Regions from separate parts of the Photobacterium sp. genome, predicted to be linked through region 3. Evidence: riboswitches for the same ligand, from Rfam matches in the RefSeq annotation. Region 3 holds a riboswitch; each other region holds the start of a gene.
The links. A riboswitch is a leader RNA that binds a small molecule or an ion and turns the genes downstream of it on or off. The one in region 3 is predicted to bind thiamine pyrophosphate.
Positions count from the first base shown of each region.

Region 1: it holds a riboswitch for thiamine pyrophosphate, as region 3 does, so the genes downstream of both, thiB (thiamine ABC transporter substrate binding subunit) here and thiC (phosphomethylpyrimidine synthase ThiC) in region 3, are expected to answer to the same signal.
Region 2: it holds a riboswitch for thiamine pyrophosphate, as region 3 does, so the genes downstream of both, thiD (bifunctional hydroxymethylpyrimidine kinase/phosphomethylpyrimidine kinase) here and thiC (phosphomethylpyrimidine synthase ThiC) in region 3, are expected to answer to the same signal.

Region 1 covers NZ_JBVCPH010000012.1:104,621-112,149, reverse strand. Annotated here, with positions in the region: gene thiQ (thiamine ABC transporter ATP-binding protein) at 1-629, opposite strand, end outside; gene thiP (thiamine/thiamine pyrophosphate ABC transporter permease ThiP) at 638-2,233, opposite strand; gene thiB (thiamine ABC transporter substrate binding subunit) at 2,315-3,304, opposite strand; TPP riboswitch at 3,403-3,517, opposite strand; gene AC2204_RS14210 (DUF547 domain-containing protein) at 3,591-4,373, opposite strand; gene leuD (3-isopropylmalate dehydratase small subunit) at 4,471-5,073, opposite strand; gene leuC (3-isopropylmalate dehydratase large subunit) at 5,091-6,527, opposite strand; gene leuB (3-isopropylmalate dehydrogenase) at 6,555-7,529, opposite strand, start outside.
Region 2 covers NZ_JBVCPH010000008.1:194,560-202,088, reverse strand. Annotated here, with positions in the region: gene AC2204_RS11575 (glutathione S-transferase family protein) at 1-93, opposite strand, end outside; gene AC2204_RS11570 (TenA family protein) at 199-882, opposite strand; gene AC2204_RS11565 (ABC transporter substrate-binding protein) at 972-1,928, opposite strand; partial or broken gene AC2204_RS11560 (ABC transporter permease) at 2,027-2,755, opposite strand; gene AC2204_RS11555 (ABC transporter ATP-binding protein) at 2,784-3,554, opposite strand; gene thiD (bifunctional hydroxymethylpyrimidine kinase/phosphomethylpyrimidine kinase) at 3,586-4,416, opposite strand; TPP riboswitch at 4,491-4,589, opposite strand; gene AC2204_RS11545 (DeoR/GlpR family DNA-binding transcription regulator) at 4,864-5,625, opposite strand; gene ltnD (L-threonate dehydrogenase) at 5,937-6,836, shown strand; gene otnK (3-oxo-tetronate kinase) at 6,839-7,529, shown strand, end outside.
Region 3 covers NZ_JBVCPH010000016.1:914-8,442, forward strand. Annotated here, with positions in the region: gene AC2204_RS16500 (voltage-gated chloride channel family protein) at 1-1,008, shown strand, start outside; TPP riboswitch at 1,112-1,209, shown strand; gene thiC (phosphomethylpyrimidine synthase ThiC) at 1,351-3,273, shown strand; gene thiE (thiamine phosphate synthase) at 3,273-4,520, shown strand; gene AC2204_RS16515 (HesA/MoeB/ThiF family protein) at 4,510-5,304, shown strand; gene thiS (sulfur carrier protein ThiS) at 5,291-5,527, shown strand; gene AC2204_RS16525 (thiazole synthase) at 5,528-6,298, shown strand; gene thiH (2-iminoacetate synthase ThiH) at 6,309-7,421, shown strand; gene AC2204_RS16535 (aminopeptidase P family protein) at 7,528-7,529, opposite strand, start outside.

The sequences.
Region 1 (7,529 bases), on a different contig from region 3:
GCGCATTTATTGGCAATTTTCAGGGCATCTTCGGGGCTGTGGGTGACCATCAGTACGGTGATTTGCTGCTCTTTTGCGAGGCTTTTTACCAGTGTTAGCATTTCTTTGCGCAGCGCCGGATCGAGCGCCGAGAACGGCTCATCGAGTAACAGTAAGGGTTGCTGCCGGATCAGGCAGCGTGCCAGCGCCACCCGCTGTTTCTGCCCGCCGGAGAGTTGTTCCGGCAGGCGGTCGAGATACTTGCTTATTCCCACCCGAGATGCCGCGACGACTATATTCTCTTTATCTTCCCGGCTTAGCTTTAATCCGGGGTGGATCCCAAGGCCGATGTTTTCAAACACTGTAAGGTGGGGGAACAGGTTGTGATCCTGAAACAAAATGGAGAGCGGACGCTCGGCGGGCGTTTGGCTTGTTATCGGCTGCCCGGCAATGTGCAATTCACCGCTGTCAGGGTTAAGAAAACCCGCCACCATGGCTAACAAGGTACTTTTCCCGGCTCCGCTAGGGCCGATCAATGCCACGATATCGCCTTTTTCAGCCTGCAGGTCGAATACCATAGGTTGTATTCTATTCTGGGCTGACTGGCCGGGGTGTACATAGTGGTGACATAAGTGATTGAGTTTGAGCATGATGACTTCTACTTTTTATGATCAGAAATAAGAACTTTCTCGACCAAGGTAAATAATCCGAGGCTGAGTAATAGCAGCAGCAAGGCCGCCACGGCTGCGGCATCCATCTGATAACTTCCCAACAGCTGAAACAGATACAGAGGAAGGGTCTGGAAATCCTGACTGCCAAATAAGGCGATAGCCCCTAAATCACCGAGCGAGAGCACAAAACCGATCGCCAGAGCCTGGGCGATCGGTTTGCGCAGGGCGCGCCACTCAACCAGCCGCAGGCGTGACAGGCCGCTCATTCCCAGGCTCTGGCACAATGGATTGTATTGCTGAGCGACATGGAGCATTGGCTGGCTCAGGGTTTTTATCACATATGGCAGAGCCATTAACGCATTGACGAAGATAATCACCCAAAGAGCGGTGGCAAAGACATCGGTATACTGGCGCAGCAGCAAAAAGATCCCGGTGCTGAGCACTAAGCTGGGGGTAACCAGAATAATGGTGCCGAGCAGTTCTATTCCATCAGCACGAAGTCTTTTATTGTGCAGGCGCCAGTGGCGACTGGTCAGTAAGATAGCGAGACCACTGAAGACGGCGATCAGGCAGGAAACCACCGCGATCCTGAGTGAATTTGCGATGGCTTGCCACAGCGCGGGCTCGGCCAGTTGCTGGGGAAGTTTACTGTTGAGCCCGGCACCAATGACGGCGAGTAAGGGCGGCAGAACGAGCAGCAGGGCTAGGCTGATCCAGCTCCAGTCCCAGATTTTTGCCCGTCGATTGTCGAGATAATTAGGTTGGTGCTCTGCCACCGAGCCCGTCAGGGTTGAAAGTGGTTTCGCAAATCGCAGGGTGAATAACACTAGGCTGCAGCAAATCAGCATTTGCCACAACGCCAGAACGGCTCCGGCTGCCAGGTCGAAGTCATAGCGCAACGCCTGATAAATTGCCAGCTCGATGGTGGTGGCTTTTGGCCCGCCGCCCAGTGACATAATCACCGCAAAACTGGTAAAGCAGAGCATGAAAACCAGACCAATCACATGAGGCAGCTGTTGCCTTAAGCGCGGCCAGGCAATTAGGCGGAACTTACTCCAGCCCGTAATACCCAGATGGGCTGCCAGTTTATGCTGTTCAAAAGGGATCCCTTCGATACTTTGCAGTAACAGACGGGTGGCTAACGGTAAGTTAAGGAACACATGCGCCAGCAAAATGCCGTTTAAGCCATAAAGGTTAAACGGTAGCGGCTGCTGCCAGATGCCCAGTATGGCAGCCAGCAGGCCGCTTTTGCCGTAAATCGCCAGCAGGCCAAAGACCGCAACCAGTACCGGTAGCACCAGAGTCATCGCAAATAACCGCAGCAATAAGCTACGGCCGAAAAACTGCCGACGCGACAGCGCATAGGCAACCGGAATAGCCGGCATTACGCTGAGCAAGGTCGAGAGCAAAGCCTGATAAAAGCTGAATCCCGCCACGTGGCGCAGATAGGGGTCTTGCCAGATCTTCAGAGAGTCAAAGTCGGTCGCCTGACTGATCAACGCGGTGATGGCACTGATCACCACGATGGCGATCAGCCCGGCGGTGATCATGCCGGGCAGTGAAGCACGAAAACGGGTATTCAAAAGTCAGTGACCATTATTGATAATATTCTTTTTTTGTAAGCGCTCTTCAGTCAGAGCGCTCAGTGGAGGGATGTAGCAGCGCTATTGCGTAAGGGCATTCTGCCATTCGCGGATCCAGCCGCGACGTTGTGATGCCACTTCCTTTGCACTGAATTGCAAGGCTTTCTCGGGCAGGGTTAATTGCTCAAAACCTGCCGGTAATGCTTGTTTGGTGACAGGGTACATCCAGTTACCGGTTGGCATTGCAGACTGGAACTCATCACTCAGAATAAACGTCATGAACTGATCGGCCAGTTTGGCATTTGGACTGTTTTTCAGCTTAGCCGCCACTTCAACCTGCATGTAGTGACCTTCACTGAATTCTGCGGCCCGGTATTTGATCTCTTTGTCAGCAATGATGTGATAAGCCGGAGACGTGGTGTAAGACAGCACCATGTCAGATTCCCCTTTAAGGAACATGTTGTAAGCTTCAGACCAGCCCTTGGTGACGGTGACTGTTTTCTTTGCCAGCTGCTGCCAGGCATCGGTTGCCTTATCGCCATAGACCGACTTCATCCACAGCATCAGGCCTTGCCCCGGTGTCGACGTGCGGGGATCTTGATAGATCACGCTGATATCATCACGTTGGATCAGCTCTGCCAGGCTCTTGGGCGGGTTAGTTAGCTTTTCCGAGTCATAGACAAAGGCAAAATAGCCGTAGTCGTACGGAACAAAGGTTGTATCACTCCAGCCATTGGGGAGGTCAACGGCACCGGTATCGACATTATGTACGGCCAGTAAGCCTGTTTGCTTGGCTTCCGCCATCAGGTTGTTATCTAACCCCAGCAAGATGTCCGCTTTGGTGCTGCGGCCTTCCAGGCGGACACGGTTTAGGATCGACACCCCGTCATCAAGGGCGACGAACTCAAGGTTACAATTGCATTGGGCTTCAAAGGCTTTTTCGATGGCCGGGCCCGGTCCCCAGTCTGATGCAAATGAGCTGTAGGTATAGACCGTTAAGGTATTGTCACTGGCCCATGCCGAGCTTGCGGCTAATAAAGACAGAGAAAGAATTGGTAGTCGTTTTTTCACGATGCGCTCCTGATGCCCAACATCCTGCGGGACAATTATTTCAAGTGAGCGAAGGTTGAGAAGGTGTTGTCTGATGCTTTTGCTCTGGTAAAACAAGCAGCGGCTATTTTCTCAATTCCTACGCCAGTATGACCTGGTTCAGGTTCAATGGGTTCTGCGTCAGCAATCTCAGCCTTAGTTGCTTAAACAACATCGACTCCCCAATGAGAACGGTAGCTATTGTAATGCGCTAAGCAGTCTGTTGCCAGCGTAATACGCCTGTGCTGATTTAATGGCGTGCACTGTCTTATTCTGTTTCATTCAGCGCCCAGTCGTAATCATAGCTGATGTGGTTAAGTTCCACTGGAGCCCCTTTCCAGTATTGATTCAGGTGATTTTGCAGTGCGGCCTTATTACCAAAATCCTCGCCATACCAGTCATAGATAGAGGAAAGGCGGACTTTATCGCCTGTCAGCTGAACGCCCTTGGTGCTGTTCACAAAGCGGATGGCGGCCTGGTCAAGTAAGTCTTCGCTATTGCTGGCAGTAAAGGCCTGAGGCTGAAGATCCGGGCACCCCAGGCTGGCACAATTGACGACATAATGGATACGCGGATCTTGCCAGATCGGGCGTAAAATACGGTGCTCTATGTCATTGAGTGACAATTGTTTGCCATTGATGGTGATCAGATCCTCATCCCAAGGTCCGAAAGTGAAGAACCCACCCAGTTTGGTGATCGATTTCAGCGGGTAATTATCCAGGATCAGTCGGACGGTGAGCGCATTGTAGAGGTTAACCCAGTAGGCAAATTGCTCGCTTTTTCGATACTTAAGGGGATCGCTGGCGGTGAGGGAGCGGATATAGCGGTCAAGATCCCACTTATCATTGGCGGAAACTGCGCGGTAGCGAAACAACGTCTGCTGAGGTTGCTGCACGAGATACTTGTCCAGCAGTTGTTGCCAGAGGACATGGGAAACTGCGGTGCTATTGGCTTCATTGCTTTGCTGCCAGTAAGGCCACAGATCGGCTTTTGGGGCTGCCCAAAGACTATTCGACACCATTAACAGGCATAGCGAAAGTAAGGTGCGCATCGTTGTTCCCTTATTGTGGCTAAAAGCTAGCATTCAACGGCTTAGGTATAAAGAAAAGGCGCTCAGACAGAGCGCCTTGGGTTAGTGATTGCTTACGTTAAACAAGAAATGACGGAATGTTGTTTTCGTATTCCGTGATTTCGTCTTCATGCTGCAGGGTCAGACCAATGTTATCAAGGCCGTTCAGCAAGCAGTGGCGACGGAATTCATCAATTTCGAATGAATACGACTTGCCGTTAGCGGTCACTGACATCGCTTCCAGATCGACGGTGATCTCGGCACCTTCGTTAGCTTCAACGTAGTGGAATAGCTCATCGACTTCCTGCTCTGTCAGGCGAACCGGCACCATTTGGTTGTTGATTGAGTTGCCATAGAAAATATCGGCAAAGCTGGGCGCAATCATCACTTGAATGCCGTAATCAGCCAGTGCCCATGGGGCATGTTCACGGGATGAGCCACAACCGAAGTTTTCCCGAGCCAGCAGGATACTGGCTCCCTGATAACGCGGGTAGTTCATCACAAACTCCGGATTCGGTTGCTCGCCGGCATCATCTAAAAAGCGCCAGTCATGGAACAGGTGCTTACCAAACCCTGTGCGTGTTACTTTTTGCAAAAACTGCTTAGGAATGATCGCATCGGTATCAATATTCGCGGTATCAAGTGGAACCACTAATCCTGTGTGCTGTTTAAAACCTGTCATTGTTCGTTCCTTCCTGATTAAGCCGTTGCGTTATCTAAGTCGCGGATATCAACAAAGTGGCCGGCACATGCTGCTGCCGCAGCCATTGCCGGACTCACCAGATGCGTTCGACCATCACGACCCTGGCGACCTTCGAAGTTACGGTTACTGGTTGACGCACAGCGCTCTTTTGGCCCTAAACGGTCATTGTTCATCGCCAGACACATTGAGCAACCCGGCAGGCGCCATTCAAACCCGGCTTCAATGAAGATTTTATCCAGCCCTTCTTTCTCAGCTTGGGCTTTTACTTGTTCCGATCCCGGAACCACCAGAGCCTGAACACTGGCTGCGACTTTGCGCCCTTTGGCAATCGCCGCCGCTGCACGCATGTCTTCGATTCGAGAGTTGGTGCAAGAACCGATAAAGACTTTATCGATGTTGAAGTCAGATAATTTCTTGCCTGCTTCTAACCCCATGTAGGCCAGTGCTTTTTCTGCTGAGGTTTTATCTACTTGATCGGTGAAGTTGTCAGGGCCTGGTATTAATTCATCAATAGCAATAACTTGACCCGGATTGGTTCCCCAGGTGACTTGAGGTTTGATCGCTTTTGCATCTAAGGTCACAACGGCATCAAACTCAGCGTCATCATCGGTTTTCAGGCTCTTCCAGTATTCGACTGCCGCTTCATAGTTCGCACCGACAGGGGCAAACTTACGATCTTTAATGTAGTCAAAGGTGGTCTGGTCCGGGGCGATCAGACCGGCTTTTGCACCCAGTTCAATGGCCATGTTACAGACGGTCATACGCCCCTCCATGGTCAGATCGGTGATGGCTTCACCGCAGAACTCCACCACATACCCGGTACCGCCAGATGCGGTGGTTTTACCGATAATCGCCAGCACGATGTCTTTGGCCGTAATGCCTTCAGCAACCTTGCCTCTGACTTCGATTTTCATCGTTTTAGCCCGGTCCTGCTTCAGGGTCTGTGTTGCCAGTACATGCTCGACTTCTGATGTGCCGATACCAAATGCCAGGGAGCCAAATGCACCGTGGGTGGCGGTGTGCGAGTCACCACAGACAATGGTCATACCCGGCAGGGTGATCCCCAGCTCAGGCCCCATGACGTGGACAATGCCTTGATATTTATGGTTCAGGTCATATAGGGTGACACCAAACTCTTGACAGTTTTTTGCTAGTGTTTCCATCTGGATCCGAGCCATTTCACCCGATGCATTAATGTCTTTGGTCTGGGTTGAAACGTTGTGATCCATCGTCGCGAAAGTCTTGCCGATCTGGCGAACTTTACGGCCCTTTTCACGCAAGCCATCAAAAGCTTGCGGTGAGGTAACTTCATGGACCAGATGGCGATCGATATACAGAATCGGGGTTTCACCTTCAGCTGCTACCGCGACGTGGGCATCGTAGACTTTTTCATACAGTGTTTTTGATGTTCCGTTTTTTGCTTTTACAGACATGCTCAATGCTCCTTGAATCGGTGGTGCTTAGGCTTGGCGAATGTATGCAGCGATTTTATCGCCCATTTCGCTGGTACTCAGTGCTTCCCCTTTGCCGGCTAGGTCGGCGGTAAGCTCGCCGGCTTCAAGTGCTTGAGATACGGCTTGTTCAATGGCACGTGCGGCTTGTTCTTCACCCAAGCTGTAACGCAGCATCAGGGCTGCAGATAAGATCTGCGCGACCGGGTTAGCAATGTTCTTCCCCGCGATATCCGGCGCTGACCCGCCGGCCGGCTCATACATACCGAACTTGTCCTGGTTCAGGCTGGCCGAAGGCAGCATGCCCATTGAACCGGTGATCATTGCGCATTCGTCAGAGATGATGTCACCAAAGATGTTTGAGCAGAGCATCACGTCGAACTGTGACGGATCTTTGATCAGCTGCATGGTCGCATTATCGATGTACATGTGGTTCAGCGTGACATCCGGGTACTCTTTTGCCACTTCCTCGACGACTTCACGCCATAGAATAGAGCTCTGCAGTACATTGGCTTTGTCGATTGAGTAGACGTTTTTATCGCGCAGCCGTGCCGATTCAAAGGCAATACGCGCAATACGCTCGATTTCGTAGCGGTGGTAAACTTCCGTATCAAATGCTTTCTCTTGCGGGCCTTCGCCTTCCCGCCCTTTTGGTTGGCCGAAGTAGATACCGCCGGTCAGCTCACGGACAACCACAATATCGAAACCACGTTCGGAGATATCGGCACGCAATGGCGAGAAGCTTTCTAAGCCGCTGTGAATTTGTGCCGGACGCAGGTTGCAGAACAGCTGGAAATGCTTCCGCAACGGCAGTAACGCCCCACGCTCAGGCTGATCGTTTGGTGGCAGGTGTTCCCATTTCGGGCCACCGACAGAGCCAAACAGAATCGCATCTGATGCTTCACAGCCTTGCATGGTTGATTCGGGAAGCGGACAGCCATGGTTGTCAATCGCAATACCGCCGACATCGTGCTCTGAACGCTC
Region 2 (7,529 bases), on a different contig from region 3:
AACGTTAACCCGGTCGATTTCAATTCCTTTTTCAGCCAGGAAAATACTTACCCGGCGAGCACTTGGAGCGGGAGCCAGTTCGTAAATCTTCATGTTGTTCCCTTTATCTGATGTTCGGCTAGATTATAACTTATGCAATTGCCGAGCGAATAGTCAAGAAATGGATTGAATTTTAGATGCTTAAGGTTGGTTAGCCTCTTATGCGGAACGGCATTCAGCTTTAACGGCATTTAAGCCTTGCTGCCAGAAGGCGACTTCCATACGGGTCGCCGTCTTGAATATTTCGCATAAACGCTGACCGCGCGGGCTGTTTAGTGGAGTGTCAGCGATCATTAAATCGAGACGTTCCATGCCAGATTTAGCACCGTTCTGGAAATCGTCACTACTGTATAGCTCGATCCAGCTATAATAGGGATTCCCTTCCATCACCGTCCTTTCATCTTTGAGCAGCTGCTGGCCAATCTCTGCATAACCAATGGCACATGGTGCGAGGGCAACGTACAGATCAACCAGGTCACCCGCCATGCCGGTTTCAAGTACATAGCGCGTGTATGCAACGGTGCCAAAATCTTCCTGCTCAGCTTCCATATCTCTTTCAGTCAATCCCCATTGCGCGCAGTAGGTCATATGGTGGCAGGTTTCATTTTCGATAAGGGCATGTAAACCCGGCAATGGTGCACGCATTTCTTCTAAGGTCTGCGCCTTGTAAATTGCCAGCGCATAGGCGCGGGCATAATGCTTTAAGAAAAGAAAATCCTGTTTCAGATAGTGCAGGTAAGCCTCATTGTGTAGTTGTCCGCTCGCAAGCTGATCTACAAAGCTGTGTTGCGTATAGTCAATCCAGGTTTGATGACAAGCGCGAATTAGATCCTGATGATTCATTTGATTTAACCTTTTAGCATAACGATGGGCTTCGTACTGAGTGCCGGAGCCCCGATAGAGTGATTATTGCAAGGCGGTGAAACCGACAATTACAGTGTCGGTACGTAATCCTTCGCTCGCGGTGCGTTATCAATGATTTTGTGCTGATACATAAATTGTGCGAAGTCATCGTAACGCGCTTCATCAACGGCTGACGGACGCAGTGCGAAACGAGGCAGGGTGTCACGCCATGCACGGCGGTTCAGTTCGTTGTTAAGTGTGTCGGGAGAGTAAGCGACAAACTCTTCCCATGCCTGATCGGGGTGGTTGATGATGTACTGGGTTGCCAGTTCAAGAGCCCGGTTGAATTTTTTCAGTATGTCTCGGTCATAGCTGTTTTTGTTCGCGACGACGATTAGCTCATCGTATGACGGTACACCGTGCTCTTCGGGGAAGAACGCCTTGGCTTTGTAGCCTTCCAGCTCAAGCTGATTAGTCTCAAAGTTACGCAGCCCGCCCCAGATAGCATCGACTTTGCCAGATGCCAGTGATGATGACAGTGCCCAGCCAACATTGATGATTTGAACATCTTTATAGTCGACGCCTTCGCTATTGAGCATAGTACCGATCGTCGCTTCTTCGTTACCAGCGATGGCGATACCTATTTTCCTTCCTTTCAAATCTGCCAGTGAGTTGATTTTGTTGTTGTCCAGTACCATCAATGTATTCAGTGGTGCTGCTATCAATGTGGCAGAGCGGATCAAAGGCAGACCGGCTGCAACATCTATCGTGAGGCTGGTTTGGTAAGACACTGCTAAGTCAACTTTGCCCGCTGCCACCAATTTGGCCGGCATACTTGGATCCGCCGGCTCCTGGATGGTGATGTTCAGTCCTTGGTCGTTGAAAAGACCGTTCTCTTTTGCGATGACAATCGGGCCATGATTCGGGTTGACGAACCAGTCGAGCATTAACGTCATGTTTTTAGTTGGTGCGCTAAAAGCGGGAGCACTAAAGACAGAGGTGGAAAGCGCCAGAGAAATCAGGCTTTTAGCCAGTATTTTTTTCAAGGTTAATGTCCTTTTTATTTCATTAGTATTGAGGTGGTTTTACGTTGTTTTTCATATTGCTATGAGTTTGAAATATTAGGTTAATTTTGCGGTTCCATTCATTGTTTGGATTGCCATGGTATCGCTCGCTTAAGCAGTAAATCGGCAGCAAAGTACAAGCCGATTGAAAAAGTAGCCAGGATCAACAAAGCGGCAAACATTTCATCGATCATCATGCGGGCATTGGCTTGCAACATCAGGTAGCCCAGCCCTTCACTGGAGCCCACCCATTCACCGACAACGGCACCAATTGGCGCGACAACAACCGCAACACGGATCCCCGATGCCAGCGCGGGTAAAGCTGCAGGTAAGCGTACATGCCACAGCAGTTGCCATTTTGAAGCGCCCATGGTTTTAGCCAGATCCAGATAGCCGGAAGGTGTGTGCCTTAATCCGTCGTAACAACAGGTGGTCACAGGGAAAAAGATGATCAATGCCGCCATCACGACTTTGGAGGTAATGCCATACCCCAGCCATAGCATCAGAATAGGTGCGATGGCAAAGACAGGAATTGCCTGGCTGGCAATTAACACAGGTAGCAACCAGCGACGCAGCGGATCAAAGAGCAGCATCTGCAGAGCAAAAAACAGGCCCATTGACAGGCCTAGCAATAAACCCAGTAGCACTTCAGCGGCGGTAACCCAGGTGTGATTGAGCAGAACGTCATGGCGCTGGATAAGCTTGTCGAGTACAGCTATCGGGCCCGGTAAGATAAAACTCGGTAATTGAAATGTTACGACAGTCAGTTGCCATACCCCGAGGATCACTGCGCTGCTGATAATCATGCGAGGCAGTGGGTGGGGAGACGATTGTAAGTCAGCCATAATCCTGCTCCAGTTGCTCGATAATTTTTTGTTGTAATGTCGCCAGTTCAGCATCAAATTGGCGAGGAGGTGCTGATGACGGTGCCGGGAGTGAACGGACAGCAGCGGGAGTTCCCGTCATCAGCAATATTTGATGACCCAAGCGCAGCGCTTCTTGCGGATCATGGGTGATCAGCAAAACGGTTTTATCAGCCAGCAACTCAGCCGCGAGGTTCTGTAGTTTATGGCGGGTAACAGCGTCGAGGGCCGAGAAAGGTTCGTCCATTAACAGCAGTGGTTTATCCTGCATCAGGGTTCTGGCCAAAGCGACACGTTGGCGCATTCCGCCAGATAGGCTATCGGGATAAGCACTGGCATATTCGGCGAGGCCGACTCTGTGTAACAGATCGAGCGCGCGCGCTTTCTCATCGGCATTCGGCTTGCCTTTCATTAAACGAATACTGAAACAGACGTTCTCTATTACACTCAGCCAGGGCAGTAGTAAATCTTGTTGTGCCATATAGGCCACCTGGCTTGCTGGTGTTTTCCCATCACATGTTGTTATTTCACCTTGCCACTGTGCTTTGTCATCCAGCAAACCAGCCAACAGGCGTAAAAGGGAGGTTTTACCACAGCCACTTTTGCCGAGAATACAGGTCCATTTACCTTTCGGCAGGGTTAGACTTAAGTTTGCAAACAGTGGAAACGGGCTGGTGTGATAATGGATCTGGCCGTGTGTTAGCGTCACCTCAACCCCGGGTATTGCCGATATTGCAACCGTCATAGTATTACCGTCATGCTCCGTTATTTTTTAGTTACGCGTCAGGGGTGAAATGACCAGCAAAGAAATGGTGCACGGGGCCATGACCGGAACCAATTTCCAGCTCATCAGCATGAAGGATTGCTTGCGATATATAGTTTTTGCCATGGGTTACCGCGTCGAGCAATGGATAACCTTGCGCAAGATAAGAAGCGATTGCCGCCGACAGGGTACAACCTGTGCCATGGGTATTCCGGGTGGCAATGCGCTTGGTACTCAACCGATGCACATCATCGGCCACAATCAGAAGGTCGGTACTATTTTCTTCTTGTTCCAGATGCCCGCCTTTTAACAATACCGATTTAGCCCCCAGATGACGAAGTGCCTCAGTCATGGTTACCATGTCACTTTCAGTGGTGGGACGCTCGCAGTTAAGCAGGGCAGCGGCTTCGGGCAGGTTAGGGGTGATCACATCGGCCAGCGGGATCAGTGCTTCTTTCAGGGTTGAGATGGCTTCTTGCTGTAAGAGTAAGTCACCGCTGGTGGCCACCATCACCGGATCGAGAACCAGATACGCAGGCTGATACTGGCGTAGTTTGTTCGCCACAGCGCGAATGATCGTGGCATCACTCAGCATACCGATTTTTACTGCTTTAACATCTAAGTCGGTAAATACCGCATCAAGTTGCTGTTCGACAAATTCTGGGGAAACAGGGAATATGGCTGATACACCGAGGGTGTTCTGGGCTGTAAGTGCGGTGATCACTGAGCAGGCATAACCGCCAGTTGCAGAAATCGCTTTGATATCGGCTTGGATGCCGGCACCGCCTCCGCTGTCAGAACCCGCGATGGTCAGTGTGATTGGTGTTTTCGACGTTGCTGTCATGACTACCCCTAAAAAATGCTGCGCAGGGGTAACAACAGGTGCCGTGAAGAGCAGGCCATAAATCGTGGCCAGAGGGGGCACTACTGTTAGTTCCCTACGCCAGTGCTAACTGGATCAGGTTCAACGGGTCCCACCGAAGTGGTCTCAGCCTTATGGCTCCCCGACTAACTACTTGTTCAATAAACAATCTAAATCACACTTAAAAAGTGAAATGTAAACCGTTTAGGCATATATCCTAACACCTTTTTCTGGCTTGGGGCCATTTTTATTATGGTGCTCAACAGCGTCAATCATCATTGCAGCTATAGCCAAGTTATCTCAAGATGCGGAATTCTTGCGTAAATGAAAATCTTGAGGTTGGCTGGGTGGAAATCTGTATGCTTATACTTCAATATTTTTTCGACAAAGCCTTTGGGAACAATACCTGTTTATATTATCGGATAATCCCTATTTAACCGTCACAACTTCAATTCCTCGTTCAGATAAACCCTGGATGCAACTGGCAGGGAAATGGATGTCAGTAATAATTTTATCGAAGCTGTCGATATCAACAGCATGAAAAGTTGCAACTTTGCCGTACTTTGATGAATCACTCACTAAGTAATTAACCCGAGAGGAAGCAATAACTGCTTTTTTAACGAGTACCTTATCTTCACTCGGTGTCGAGATCCCACGCTGACTCCAAGATGACGTTGACACAAAGGCAAGATCAATATTTATCTCATTCAGCAGTCGCGCTGCTTTTTCACCCACACAAGACTGGTTCATCCGATCGATCTTACCACCCGTATGGTAGAGGTTACATTCGGAATTATTCAGTAAGAATGCCGTAATTGCAAAATCATTGGTCACCACCAGTAAATCATCGCGATGCACTAAATGATGAGCAATTTCTAATGTTGTCGTACCTGCATCAAGATAAATCGTTGCATTAGGCTCAATAAGGTTAGATGCATATAATCCGATGCCCGCTTTTTCATTGTTGTTCTGGCCGATTTTAACATCATGAGATAACTCAGAATGAATCATTTCTGTCAGCTGAACACCACCAGATACCGACATAACACGGCCATCAACTTCTAGCTTAGCGATATCCCGACGAATCGTCATATGGGAAACCTGCAACTGCTGTGTCAGGTCGTGAATACCTATAACTTCTTGGTTGCTGAGTAGAGCCAGAATTGCACGTTGACGTTCTGCTGGGATCATAAGATTTTCCGTTACGGTTGTATTGAGTCGGGCTAATTGACTTATTTTAACATTATATCACTATCGATGTGAATATATGTGAGGCTGTCTCAGCAAAGAATAAATATTCATACTCTTGTTTTATATAAAAATTTATAAGAAATTTCGTATATCTACGTATTAACGATGCAAATGAACTTAACAAAAATAACCAAATAAATTCAGCCTATGTTAATTAATGTGACGCAGGCGCTGGATTAACGTCAGGGAAATACCATAGAATCACAAACAACAACACAAATTAACAAAAATTAACAAGGTGATGTATGAATATACAAAAAGTACAGTCAATTGCCGTGATTGGTTTGGGCTCGATGGGTATGGGGGCCGCAAAATCGTGTATTAAGGCCGGGCTGGATGTTTATGGTGTTGATTTGAATACTGATGCGCTGGCTGAGTTGAAAAATGCAGGCGCGGTAGATATATCCCATAACTGTGCTGACTTTGCTGCAGATTTGGATGCCATTCTTCTTCTCGTTGTTAATGCAAAACAAGCAAAGTCAGTGCTATTTGAAAATGGTCTGGCCGATAAACTTCGGCCAGGTACTGCAGTCATGGTTTCTGCCACTATTTCAGCTGATGACGCCAAAAACATTGAAGCTAAGTTGGCAGAGTCTGAACTTATCATGCTTGATGCGCCAGTATCAGGCGGGGCAGTAAAAGCCTGCCAGGGTGAAATGACAATTATGGCATCGGGCTCAGAAGAAGCCTTTATAAAACTCCAGCCGGTTCTCAATGCGACCGCTGGTAAGGTTTACAATATTGGTAGTGAAATTGGCATGGGCGCTACCGTTAAGATCATTCACCAGCTTCTTGCTGGCGTTCATATCGCCGCCGGCGCAGAAGCGATGGCATTAGCTGCTCGCGCTAATATTCCACTGGATCTGATGTATGACGTCGTAACAAATGCAGCCGGTAACTCCTGGATGTTTGAAAATCGAATGAAACATGTTGTTGAAGGTGATTATACACCAGCATCCATGGTCGATCTTTTTGTCAAAGATCTGGGTTTAGTTGCCGACACCGCACAAGGCCTGAAATTTCCCCTTCCGTTAGCAAGCACCGCACTGAATATGTTTACCAGCGCCAGCAATGCCGGTTACGGACAGGAAGATGACAGTGCCGTCATCAAAATATTTGATGGTATTGAACTGCCGAAGAAGGAGAAATAGCCATGTTATTAGGTGTCATTGCCGATGACTTTACAGGTGCTACCGACATTGCCGGCTTCCTGGTCGAAAACGGCATGCGTACGATCCAATTAAACGGCGTCCCTTCGGCTGATATTAACGTCGATGCCGATGCTGTCGTTGTTAGCCTGAAGTCACGATCTTGTCCTGTTGATGAAGCGGTGAGCTCATCACTAACTGCACTGGAATGGCTGAAAAGCAAAGGCTGTAAACAATTTTACTTCAAGTATTGCTCAACGTTTGACAGCACGGAAGAAGGCAACATCGGCCCTGTAACTGATGCGTTGCTTGATGCGCTAAACACTGATTTTACGATCATATGTCCGGCGCTGCCAATTAATGGCAGAACCGTATTCAACGGACATTTGTTTGTCATGGGCGAGCCTCTGGACGAATCAGGTATGCGACATCACCCGGTGACCCCAATGACCGATTCTAGCCTGATCAGGTTGATGGATAAGCAAGCCAAAGGCCAAGCAGGCCTGGTGAATTATCAGGATATTGATCAAGGTGCTGATCATGTAAAACAATGTTTTGAGCAACTCTCTCATCAAGGCAAACGTTATGCCGTCGTTGACACATTTAACGATGCACACCTCGCAACGTTAGGCAAGGCAGCCAGTGAATTAACACTTGTGACTGGTGGCTCAGGGTTAGCTGCCGGCATTGCAAAAA
Region 3 (7,529 bases):
GTTCAGATTGGCGGAGCAACAACGCATTGGCTGGCCCGAGTCTTTAAACTCAATGAATCTGACACTCGCTTGATCCTTATTGCAGGGGTGGCTGCAGGATTTGGTGCGGTATTCGGCACGCCATTAACCGGTGCAATCTTTGCGCTGGAAGTACTGGCTATCGGCCGCTTGAAGTTTGACGCGATTATTCCTGCCCTTTTTGCCGCTATTCTTGCCGATCTGGTGTGTAGTGCATGGGGAGCGCATCATACTCATTATCGGATTGACTTTTTAGAGACCATTACCTTGTTTGAGCAAGCGGTAAAAGTGGATATCTTTCTGATCGGAAAAATCATTTTAGCTTCGATAGCATTTGGTTTGGCTGGATACCTGTTTGGTGAGTTGACCCATGCCTTTAAAGATATCTTTAAAGCAACCCTGAAAAATCCATATCTTATTGTGGTGGTTGGGGGGCTGATCGTTATCGGTACTGTTCAGTTGATTGGCCATTATGATTATATCGGTCTCGGGGTCTATTCGAACCGAGAGGGTGGCGTCAGTATTCTCAGCGCATTCAATGAGGGTGGTGCTGAATGGTACAGCTGGTTGCTTAAGCTGTTACTGACAGCCATTACTTTGGCTGCTGGCTATAAAGGTGGGGAGGTGACTCCACTGTTCTTTGTTGGTGCCACATTAGGAAACACCATGGCCTGGGTAATGGGTGCGCCAGTTGATCTATTTGCCGCACTTGGCTTTTTGGCTGTATTTGCTGCGGCAACCAATACCCCGCTTGCCTGTACCATTATGGGCGTCGAGTTGTTTGGTGCAGACTATATGTTGTACTTTGCGATTGCCTGTTTTACAGCTTACTATTTTAGTGGTCATACTGGCATTTATTCCTCTCAACGGGTTGCTGTACCTAAGTTATTTGACTTAAAAGGTGCACCAAAAATCACCCATAAGTTAGGTGAGTTGCGTGAAACGCATTCATCTCTGCTAAAAGCAATAGTTAAAAAACACTCCGAATAATCGTAAGGCCGTACCATTGTGCGGCCTTAATTATTTTCACATGAGTTCGTCATTTTTTTTGTTTTGCCCTTGCTGTGATTTATTCCCTTCCCTATACTCTTTTCGAAACTTGTCGGAGTGCCAAATGGCTGAGACCGTATTACGGGATCCGTTGAACCTGATCAGGCTAATACCTGCGAAGGGAACAAGAGAATTCTTCTGCCTAGCTGCATTGATAGATACAACACATATTAATGCACAACTAGCGCACCGGATGATGCTGCACAGCCTTTGTGTACGCCTCTTGTTTACGCGCCAATCCGCCAAGCAATTTCCCCTATATCGATATTTTAGGAATTTGCTATGTCGAATCGCAAACAAGCGAGACTGGAAGCTAAACAATTTATAGATTCACTTACTGCTCAACCTTTTCCTAATTCCCGGAAGATTTATGTGCAAGGTAGCCGAGCTGATATTCAGGTGCCCATGCGCGAGATTGCTCTGTCTGCCAGCCTGGTTGGTGGAACGAAGAAAGATCCTATTCTTGAGCCCAACGAACCTATCCGTGTCTATGACACCTCCGGTTTTTATACCGATCCCAAGCAGCCTGTAAATATTTACGTTGGCTTAAATAAAATTCGTTCAGGCTGGATAGATGAGCGTGGTGACACTGAACAGTTAGGTGAGTTAAGTTCGAAATATACCAAAGAACGCTTATCTGACGATACACTGGACGATCTTCGTTTTTCCCAGCAAATACCCCCTCGTCGTGCCAAGCAAGGGCTATGTGTCACCCAGTTGCACTATGCACGAAAAGGCATTGTGACACCTGAGATGGAATACATTGCCATTCGTGAAAATATGGGGCGTGTCGAGTATCAAGATGGAGTGCTGAACCAACAGCACCCCGGCATTAGTTTTGGTGCCAACCTGCCTGCTGAAATTACGCCTGAGTTTGTGCGCCAGGAAGTGGCTGAAGGTCGTGCCATTATTCCTGCCAACATTAACCATCCTGAATCTGAACCGATGATCATTGGTCGTAACTTTCTGGTGAAAGTGAATGCCAATATTGGCAACTCCGCCGTCAGCTCTTCCATTGAAGAAGAAGTTGAAAAGCTAGTGTGGTCAACCCGCTGGGGCGGCGATACCGTGATGGATCTCTCTACCGGTCGTAATATTCATGAAACCCGTGAGTGGATCATCCGTAACAGTCCTGTGCCAATTGGTACGGTACCTATGTATCAGGCATTGGAAAAAGTGAATGGTATTGCTGAGAACCTGAACTGGGAAGTCTTCCGCGATACCTTGTTGGAACAAGCCGAGCAAGGGGTTGATTACTTCACAATTCATGCTGGTGTGTTGCTTCGTTATGTGCCGATGACGGCTAAACGAGTGACCGGCATTGTGTCACGTGGTGGCTCGATCATGGCGAAATGGTGTTTAGCACATCATGAAGAAAGCTTCCTCTATGTCCACTTCCGTGAAATCTGTGAAATCTGTGCGCAATACGATATTGCCCTTTCTTTAGGTGATGGCTTGCGTCCGGGCTCTGTTGCCGATGCGAATGATGAAGCGCAGTTTAGTGAGCTACGTACACTGGGTGAACTGACGAAAATTGCCTGGGAATATGATGTCCAGGTGATGATTGAAGGCCCGGGCCATGTCCCAATGCATATGATCAAAGAAAACATGGAAGAGCAGCTGAAGCATTGCCATGAAGCCCCTTTTTATACATTGGGTCCGCTCACGACAGATATCGCACCAGGTTATGATCATATTACCTCGGGAATTGGTGCTGCGGTCATTGGTTGGTATGGTTGCGCTATGCTGTGTTATGTCACTCCGAAAGAACACCTTGGTTTACCGAATAAAGACGACGTAAAAGTGGGTCTGATCACGTACAAGTTATGTGCGCATGCGGCAGACTTGGCTAAAGGCCATCCTGGTGCACAAGTCCGAGACAACGCTTTGTCAAAAGCGCGTTTTGAATTCCGCTGGGAAGATCAATTTAACCTGGGTTTAGATCCTGATACTGCTCGTGCATATCATGACGAAACCCTGCCTCAGGAATCGGGAAAAGTTGCGCATTTTTGCTCTATGTGCGGGCCTAAATTCTGTTCGATGAAGATCTCTCAGGAAGTACGTGATTACGCCAAAGGTCTTGAACAGGATGACGAGTTAGCGATCAAATTATTGAATGATCCATTGGCAGGCATGCAGCAAAAATCCGATGAGTTCCGTTCCCGAGGTAGTGAGTTATACCACCCTGCCCAAGAGGATAGTTAATGAGCTCTTTATGTTTACCCGATAGTTTAACACCGTTGCTAATGCATGTAGAACCGCTGCTGGCCACTGCTGATCAGTATCAGCTGGGTGAGTCTGTCAGTGTCAAGTTGAGCGATTCGGGTGCTGTAGAGATTCAAATGGAAGGGCGTCAGTTCAGTCTGGTATTTAATCAGGCTGATGCTGCTGTCGATGGCTACAGAGTGCTGGATCAGTGGTTAGCCCCTTATCCGACGTTGAGTGAGATGCAGCATAAGGTTGAGCTCGACCCGTCATTAGTGGTGTGTGACTTCCCTACGGATAAGGGCTGCGTTGATATCTGGCATCATAACGGTGAAGCTCGTGCGCTCTATTGTCACCATGCCGGCGCCAGTGATCCTCAGCGTGCAATGTTACTAACCGCCCTGGCGCTCGATTATCCGTTGGAAGATGCAGTGACTTTGGCGCGCGCGCATGCTCGAGGTTATCAGGAATCGAATCCCGATGGTTATGGTGAGATTAGCTGGCCAATGCGCCGTGAGTTGTTTCCCCGTCCATTAACGGCTAATCATCCGGAAATCGCCGAGTTAGGCTGGCGCAGCAAAGAAGTGGCGGTTGCTCCTTTTGCCGCGACGGATCCAAGTCAGTTGGCACTGTATCCGGTTGTCGATTCGGCAGAATGGGTAGAACGCTTACTCAAGTTGGATGTGAAAACCACCCAGCTGCGAATTAAAGATTCGCAATCGTCTGAGCTTGAAGATCAAATCCAGCGAATTGTTACCTTGGGCAATACTTATCATGCTCAGGTTTTTGTTAATGACTACTGGCAGTTGGCAATTAAGCATCACGCTTATGGCGTTCACCTTGGCCAGGAAGATTTAGATACTGCCGATCTGAGCGCGATTCAGCAGGCAGGCTTGCGACTTGGTATATCGACTCATGGCTATTTTGAGATCCTGCGAGCCGTGGAGTTTTCGCCGAGTTATATCGCACTGGGTCATATTTATCCTACCACGACCAAAGAGATGCCATCCAAGCCGCAAGGCCTGAATCGTCTGGCGCTGTATCAAAAATTGCTTGGCGATGCGTTCCCGACTGTGGCGATTGGCGGCATTGATTTATCTCGTGCGGAAAAAGTATGGCGTACCGGGGTCAGTAGTGTGGCTGTGGTCCGCGCAGTGACTCAGGCCGATGATAAAAAAGCGGCGATTGAGGCATTTAATCAATTATTGATCCGCCATGCTACAGGGGAACCGCTGGATGCTGAGTGAGCGGGAATTTGTACGCTACAGCCGTCAGATTATGTTGCCGGAAATCGGTGAACAAGGTCAGCAGTTATTGGCTCGTTCTCAGATTTTGTTAGTGGGAGCCGGAGGGCTGGGCTCTTCGGCGGCACTGTATCTGGCGGGAGCTGGCGTGGGAAATATGGTGATCGCCGATGACGACGAAGTCGACAGCTCAAACCTGCAGCGTCAGGTGATTTATCGCGATGCCCATCAAGGACAAAGCAAAGCCAAAATAGCGGCAGAGCAGATCCTGGCGCTTAACCCGCATATACGGGTGCGTGCAGTACAAGCCCGGTTAGCCAGTCAGCGTCTGGCGATGGAAGTGGATCTGGCTGACGTTATTTTAGATTGCAGCGACAACCTGCCTACTCGATATGCGGTGAATCGGGCCTGTTTTTCTGCGGGTAAGCCTCTGATCTCAGGCGCAGCCATTCGCTGGCAAGGGCAGTTGATGGCATTTGATTTCAGGCACAAACAAGGGCCGTGTTATCACTGCCTGTTCCCTGCGCAATCCGATGCACCACCAGAGCCACAGAATTGCAGCCATTCAGGTATTGCCGGTCCGATTGTCGGCATGATGGGAACGATGCAGGCACTGGAAACGATTAAGTGTATTACCGGGGCGGGACAAGTCGCCTTTGCTTCGTTGCAGCAATTTGACGGTCTGACAATGGCCTGGCAACGATTTAACCTTACCCGGGATAAGCAGTGTCCTGTTTGTCGTCCGGGTAGTGATAAAAGAGAGCAGGATTCTAATGACAACCAATAACCCGATACTGAATGACGTGAAGATCCCGATCTGGGTGAATGATAAGCCGGTAGATTGCTCATCAGAGCAAAGTCTTACAGCGTTGCTGACGACTCTGGAAATGCCACTGAAAGCCACTGCACTCGCTTTAAACGACGAGATCGTTGCACGCAGTGAATGGGACAGCACACGATTAAGTGCTGGTGATCGAATTGCTTTGTTTCAAGCCATTGCCGGAGGTTAAATGCTAACTATTGCGGATAAAACATTTGCTTCACGTCTTTTTACCGGCACCGGTAAATATGCCAATAGTCAGACAATGGCTGATTCTATCATTATCTCTGAATCTGAGTTAGTGACGATGGCGCTGAAGCGGGTCGACATTGATAACCGTGACGATGATATTCTGGCTCCGTTGATCAAAGCGGGCGTGAATTTACTGCCGAACACCTCAGGAGCAAAAAATGCCCAAGAGGCCATTTTTGCCGCCAAGCTTGCCCGTGAAGCGCTGGGAACCAATTGGCTGAAACTGGAGATTCATCCGGACCCCAAGTATTTAATGCCGGATCCGATTGAAACACTGATAGCGGCAGAGCAACTGGTACGAGATGGCTTTATCGTTCTGCCATATTGCCATGCCGATCCGGTGTTATGTAAGCGCCTGGAAGAAGTGGGTTGTGCCGCGGTGATGCCGTTAGGTGCACCGATTGGTTCCAACAAAGGGCTGGTTTCGCGTGATTTTCTTGAAATTATCATCGATCAGGCCCGGGTGCCGGTGATTGTTGATGCGGGGATCGGTGCTCCCTCCCATGCAGCCGAAGCGATGGAGATGGGTGCTGATGCGGTTCTGGTGAATACCGCAATTGCTGCCGCTGCCGATCCGGTTGCGATGGGCAAAGCCTTCAAGCTTGCCGTTGAAAGTGGGCGGTTGGCTTATGAAGCGGGCTTGGCGGGTACGGTTAATCATGCGATAGCTTCAAGCCCTTTAACGGCTTTCTTAGATCAAAGCGCATAAGGGGAGCCGCATGAGCTATGTTGATGTCTGGAAGCAGCTTGATTGGGATGATGTGCGCTTATCTATCTACAGTAAAACGGCGGCAGATGTAGAGCGAGCGTTACGTAAATCTAAACGTGATCTGGACGATTTCAAAGCACTTATTTCACCGGCGGCCGAACCGTACCTCGAGCAGATGGCACAACAATCGGCGGCATTAACGCGGAAGCGTTTCGGTCATACAATATCGTTTTATGTCCCGCTGTATTTGTCGAATTTGTGTGCGAATGCCTGTACCTATTGCGGCTTTTCGATGGAGAATCGGATCAAGCGGCGTACCTTGGCTATCGAAGAGATCGAGCTTGAGTGCCAGGCAATCAAGGCAATGAACTTTGACAGTGTGCTGTTGGTAACGGGTGAGCATGAGCGCAAAGTGGGAATGGAATACTTCCGTAAAACGGTACCGACGATAAAACAGCAGTTCAGTTATTTGGCGATGGAAGTACAGCCGCTGGAACAACATGAATATGCCGAGCTGAAAACCTTAGGCTTAGATGCGGTGATGGTGTATCAGGAAACCTACAGCGCCCCAACCTATGTCAAGCACCATTTGCGTGGTAATAAGATGGATTTTGAATATCGGCTGGCCACCCCAGATCGCCTGGCAAAAGCGGGGATAGATAAAATCGGTATTGGGGCTTTGATTGGTTTGGAAGAATGGAGGACTGATTGTTTCTTTGCGGCCAGCCATCTCGATTATCTTGAGCGTACGTATTGGCAAACGCGTTACTCGATTTCTTTTCCGCGCTTACGGCCCTGTGAAGGCGGTTTACAACCGAAATCGGTAATGAGTGATCGCCAATTGGTTCAGCTGATTTGTGCTTATCGGATGTTTAATCCGCACGTGGAGTTATCACTGTCGACCCGGGAATCCCCCGAATTTCGAGATAATGTGCTGCCTTTAGGCGTGACCAGCATGTCGGCCGGGTCGAAAACACAACCTGGCGGATATGCCAGTGATGAGCCGGAGCTAGAGCAGTTCTCTATCAGTGATGATCGTTCGGTGGCAGACGTTGCGGCGGCAGTGAAGCAACACGGATTTGAAGTGGTGTGGAAGGACTGGCACCATGCCTATTCCGGCTGAAAAGTGACTATTTGGGTTGAAATAAAAACTCCCGCGCTCGAGAAGAGGGCGGGAGTTTTATGTTTTAGGTACCTGACGCATTGAAGTCAGGTCGTCATTTCTGGTGTT